2 regions of the Paenibacillus larvae subsp. larvae genome follow, and region 1 is predicted to be linked to the other one. Evidence: riboswitches for the same ligand, from Rfam matches in the RefSeq annotation. Region 1 holds a riboswitch; the other holds the start of a gene.

The links. A riboswitch is a leader RNA that binds a small molecule or an ion and turns the genes downstream of it on or off. The one in region 1 is predicted to bind magnesium.
Region 2: it holds a riboswitch for magnesium, as region 1 does, so the genes downstream of both, rodA (rod shape-determining protein RodA) here and mgtA (magnesium-translocating P-type ATPase) in region 1, are expected to answer to the same signal.

What each region holds. Positions count from the first base shown of each region.
Region 1 is NZ_CP019687.1:862,980-866,057, reverse strand. It holds gene mgtA (magnesium-translocating P-type ATPase) at 1-2,189, opposite strand, end outside; M-box (ykoK) riboswitch at 2,562-2,737, opposite strand.
Region 2 is NZ_CP019687.1:1,141,846-1,144,923, forward strand. It holds gene ytaF (sporulation membrane protein YtaF) at 1-136, opposite strand, end outside; gene BXP28_RS05730 (DUF1232 domain-containing protein) at 267-917, shown strand; gene rodA (rod shape-determining protein RodA) at 897-2,054, opposite strand; M-box (ykoK) riboswitch at 2,362-2,534, opposite strand; gene BXP28_RS05740 (response regulator transcription factor) at 2,837-3,078, opposite strand, start outside.

The DNA.
Region 1 (3,078 bases):
TCCCAGGGAATCGCAATTTGTGAAATATCGTAAAACAGGTTTTGAATAAGCAAATGAATCGGCAGCATAGGAAGAAACGGCAGAAAAGCACTTGCCCCAAGCACACTAAACACATTACCGAAATTAGAGCTTGTGGTCATTTTGATATATTTGATGATATTCCCGAAGGTTCTTCTGCCTTCCAGAATGCCTTTTTCCAAAACCATCAAGCTTTTTTCCAGCAGGATAATATCTGCGGATTCTTTGGCTATATCCACTGCCGTATCGACAGAAATACCAATATCGGCATCCTTCAGGGAAGCGGCATCGTTAATGCCGTCACCCATAAAACCAACCGTATGCCCTTTGCTTTGCAGCGCGCGGACCAGCTCTGACTTCTGATGCGGGTTCAACTTCGCGAACACGTTATACTTCTCCGCTTTTTCCGCCAGCTGGGAGCCGGTTAATCCAATCAGATCTGTACCCAGTATAATATCTTTCACTTCTATACCGACATCCTGACAAACTTTGCGTGTGACTTCCGCGTTATCACCTGTCAGCACTTTTACTGTCACACCATTTTCCCTAAGGGCCCTGATAGCATCTGCAGAACTCTCTTTCGGCGGGTCCAGGAACCCGATCATTCCGACCAGAACCAAATCCTGCTCATCCTGGATGCCGTAAACTTCCCGGTTTCCGGCTGCATGCTTCACAGCTACACCCACAACCCTTAGTCCATCCGCATTCATCTGCCGTACCTTGTTTTGGACAGTAAGGGATAGTTCCTCCGTAAACTCTACCGCTTTTCCGTCATTGTAGGCATGTGTACATATGCTGAGCATCTCTTCCACGGCACCTTTACAAATGAGCACATGCCCATTCCCCTGCTTACTCACCACTACAGACATTCTGCGGCGGTGAAAATCAAAAGGAATTTCGTCCACTTTGGTATAGTATTTTTCAGATCCCAAAACTTCTGTTAACTCTGCATGCTCCAGCACAGCAACATCGAGCAGATTTTTTAATCCGGTTTGATGGAAACTATTGAGATAAGCGTAGGTCAGTACCTCTTTATTTTCGTTCCCGTTTATATCCTGATAAGTCTCTAAAATGATTTTGTCTCTAGTGAGGGTACCGGTCTTATCCGTACAGAGGATATCCATGGCCCCTAAATTTTGAATGGCATTCAGCTTCTTGACTACCACTTTATGTTTGGACATCGTATTAGCGCCTTTAGCCAGGTTGGCGGTAACAATTACCGGCAGCATTTCCGGCGTCAATCCAACCGCCACAGACAAACCGAAAAACATGGCTTCCCACCAGTCACCCTTGGTAAAACCATTGATGAAAAAGATAATCGGAACCATAATAAGCATAAAACGAATCAAAATATACGTAATGCTGGTAACACCCCGGTCAAAGCTGGTAAGAGGTCTTTTTGCAGTCAATGTCCCTGCCATGGAACCGAAATAAGTGGAACTTCCCGTTGCTACGACCAAAGCCTCAGCTGTGCCGCTGTTCACATTCGTTCCCATGTAACACATGTTATCAAGTTCTAGTGCGTTTGCTTTTTCCAGCAGTTTTCGCTTTGCTTTGATTAATCCGCCATTAGGAATATCCCGTTTTTCCACAGGCATTGATTCTCCTGTAAGAACTGATTCTCCTACAGATAGATCTTTGGCTGCCAGCAGCCGGACATCAGCCGGAACCAAATCCCCGGCAGATAAACGAATCCTGTCGCCGGGAACAAGTTCTTCCATATTTATTTCCCGGTATTCTCCGTTTCGCATGACGGTTACTGTCGTTTTCACCATTTCTTTCAGTTTCTCTGCCATCCGCATCGAGCGGAATTCCTGGGTAAACGTAATGAGAACGCTAATGGTGACCATCGTACTTATAATCAGCACGGCTTCAATGTCATCTGTCAGATAAGAAAACAAAGCCAATCCGAGAAGAATGAGTATAAACGGATTCTTAAAGCAGGACAGTAGTTGAATGTACCAGGCCGGCAACTTTTCATGGGTGATATGATTGGGGCCGTATTCTTTAAGACGTTTTACCGCTTCCTTCTCCGTTAATCCGCTTATTCTGCTGGTCCTGTACTGTTCCAGCAAATCTTCCTCGTGGCAAATAAACATTTCTATCAGATGATCGCTGATTTTTTTGTTGTTCAAATCCGTTTGGCATTGTTTGTTACCGAAAAAGGTCATGTTGTTCTCTCTCCTTTCAAAAAAAACCACAAAAAAAATCCCCCTGTATCAGGAGGAGCTGCCGGATCTTTATGGTTTCTCTTTACTCAGAAGTGCATACTCAAATAACCCTTGCCATAAGGAAGGAGTCATCCGTGTCAACGGGTATTCCATCTGCAATAAAAAGAACCGATCCGCTCTCTTTGACCAGGACCTGTATCTGTCTATCATTATCGTTTGCCTGCTTGGACTCCCGTCCATGGTTTCTCCCCCCTTTAAATTCAAGTCATAAGTCTCATGATTAATCACTTAAACAAAACGGCTCTGAAAATCTGAACAACCAGAAAACCCCTGGTTCAGACCAGGGGTATAGAATTCGCACGCAAAAATAGCTGCCGTTCCCCCTGGTTGAGTTTTGGCACTATGCAACGTAAAGAGAAGGTATCCTTCCCTTAGCCACATTATGAAAAGCCTTAATCCGGCAATCCCTGTTCTACCCATGGGCATCTTTCGATATTTCTGGGCAGTGGCCTGTATTTGCATAGGAGCCTCACCTAACGAGGTCTTATGAAGTTCTTTCTGCATTGTAATAGAGACCTGTATAATTGTCAATGGTTTTTTTCTTTATTTTTTGTCTTCCGGATAATCATCAGGAAAAATATTAAAGAGTCTGTTCGAATGAAAACAAAGGGGTTTACAGTAAATGGCCCCGCTGTGTTAAACTAAAAGCAACTTGATCTATGGAGGCGTGTAAACATGCGGCAAAACAAACCTGAAAGGGTACAATCTATAGGGGAACACACATAATTGACCCTGTAAACTGCACTTTCCCCGCATTTTAAAGGGGTTAAATGAAAGTGCAACAACAAAATAAAATACGTATTCCCGGATTCGTTCCGGTATCAAAAAA
Region 2 (3,078 bases), 280 kb from region 1:
AGAGAAAACAGATAACCGCAATAATTAGATTTGAAACAAATCCGATGTGAATCTTGCGAATGCCGTAAGAAATACCTACACCCAAGTTATCCAGACTTGAAGATATTGCAAAACCCGCAACAATCAGCCATGTCATGATGATTCACTCCTTTGCTCTTTTTGTAATATCATCATATTGAGTGTGTTGAAAAAAGTGCCTGGCCGTTTCTTAAAATGTTGAGATTTCTTCAACAGTCAAGTCCATTTCATTGAAGGAGTGAAGATGAATGAACAAAAACTGGAATAATCCTGATCTTGGTTCCACCATAAAAGCACTCTTGAAGGAACGTTCCTTGTCCATGAGAAAGCTTAGTGCCTTAACCGGTATAGATACAGCAACAATTTCACGGATAGTGAATGGCAAACAGGCAGCTAAGCCGGACCATTTAAAAGTCTTCGCCCTGCATCTTGGAGTCCCTGTAGAACGGTTATTCCAAGCTGCCGGTTATGATGTTGGAACTAATAAGACCAGTACAGAAATTGGAATCCATACTTCCATTAACAGAATTAAGGAAGTGCTTCAGTCCTCTAATTTCTTTGATTATGAGCTTACAACCGAACTCGTTCAGAAGGAACTTTTTAAATACGAGCAGTATGCCTTAACGGAAGAAGGCCAGCGGGTTATCCATAATGAATTCTCCTCAAAAGTAGAGAAAGTCAATGGTTCGGGGCCGTTCATAGACGAATTAAGGCAGATGCACGAATTATTTTGTTCCCGGGAAGTTTCGCAAGATACAAGGGCAATTGCGGGCAGTGCTCTGCTTTATTTTATTTTGTCCGCTGACATTATTCCCGATTACGTCTTCCCTATTGGTTATCTGGATGATGCCATCGCCGTCCAAATGGTGCGCAACCGATTATCCGAGGAGTCTTCGTAAACGGAAACCCTCCCATAATAGAGGCTGATCATGGTGAATCCTTACGCTCATTACTAATCCCATTGCAATCATATTGGTAAACAGGGAACTGCCACCATAACTAATGAAAGGAAGGGATATGCCCGTTAATGGAAGTATACCAATGTGCATTGCTATATTCTCAAATATTTGAAATGTGAACATGGAAATAATACCTACTATCAAGTAAGTACCGGAGAGATCCTTACATTGTATGGCAATCTGGATCATCCTGTAGATGAAAATCATGTAAAGCATTAAAAGGATCGATGAACCTACAAATCCAAACTCCTCTCCTATGACTACAAAAATAGAATCTGAATAATCATAGGGAACGAATCCTCCCTGAACGTAGCTGCCCTGTAGATACCCTTTCCCATACAGTTCACCTGTTCCTATTGCTATGATAGAATTGCGAACATGCCAGCTCTTATCTGGATTACTGGAAGGATCTAAAAAGGTTTGAATACGATCCATTTGATGGGGTTTTACGAATTTGGACAACAATTCCGGGTTGCTTGAATGTAGAAGGATGATGCCGCTGATGATCACGGTTAAAAGAGCTGCCCCTAAAGCCAGGTGTGCCACCTTTAAATTTCCTATCCAAATCATTCCTAAACAAATAGAAACCAGGACTAACGCCGTTCCAAGATCGGGCTGCTTGAATATCTGGTAAAAAGGGATAATAGCCAGGACTCCTAGGGGGATAATATCCTTAATAAACCTTAATGGCTGCCCTTCCCTCCTGCTCAAAACATGAGCCAGCACAAGTATTAGTAGTATTTTCATAAGTTCGGATGGCTGAAACTGAAAACTCCCGATTCCGATCCACCGTTTTGAACCATTTATAGATTGTCCCATTACCTGAACTAAAAGCAAAAGTCCAATTCCGATAGTATAAAACAAATAAGAAAAAGAATGGATGATAATCCGGTAATCTGTAAAGGCAACTACAATAAAAGGAATAAAAGATGCAGCATATAAAATTATGTTATTTATGTGCAGATTACCAAAATTGCCCCCGGTAGCAGCACTATAAATGACAAGCGTGCTAAAAAAAATAAAACAACCGAGAATGAACATAATGACAGGATCAATTTTTTTCAATTTGCGAATCATGGTGTAACCCTCATCTCTGTACAAATGATTGTAGGCAACAAAAAACTCCCATCCGTTTGGCGGAGTTTTCCTGCTTTATTCGGACTTGTCACCGTTATTTAAGAACAAATCATACTTTCCGCATTACCTGTTAAAACAAGGGCATGATGGGTTAGAGCTTGAAGAATATCGGGACAAACAAAACTTTCCCTCCCGGCGGATTTCCGAATATGATTAGCGCTATTACACGAGTGACCTTTCATAGCTATTCCTCCTCTTTTCATCAAAAAACCCCCGGAAAAACTCCAGAGGTACACAAAAAAGCCTGTCCGTTCCCCCTGGTCTGGTTTTAGCACTATACAACGTAAAGAGTAGAAGCATCTCTTAGCCACCTTAGAAAAAGCCTTAATCCGACAATTTCTGTTCTACCCGTAGGTATCTCTCGATATTTCCGGGCAGTGGCTTTTGTTTGTATAGGAGCCTCACCTAACGAGGATATCTTTTGTTTTTTATACTATCATGCATTAGATACTATTTTACTGAAACGAAATACCTATTTCAAGTCACTTCCCCTTCGGGTTCGCCAGAACGGAGACCTGCTTGCCGTTAACCTGAATCCCTGTTCCCTTTTTGTCCGGCATCCGCCAAATCGCCGAGAAGCTCCTCCAACAGGGCTTTTCTCATATAAATAACGTCTGCTCCCGTCTATCAACATGTAATTCACTAAGGAAGAATCCTCTCGATCAGCCTATTACAACTGATAGGGGTTTCATTACTTTTTTTGTGACTTTTGTCTTCCAAGGCTATGCCTTGATACATCCGGGTGTCGTCCCCCAATACTTACGGAATACCTTGATAAAATAACTCACATCCTTATAACCAAGCTGATAGGCCGTTTCCTGAACTTGGCAGCCTTCCATCAGACACATTCTTGCCTGCTCCATCTTTCTCCCCAGCACATGCTGGGTAAAGGTTTTGCCCGTTTCCTGCTTAAACAGGCGGCTAAGATAAGAAGCATTCACATACAGTCTGTCCGCCACCGTAT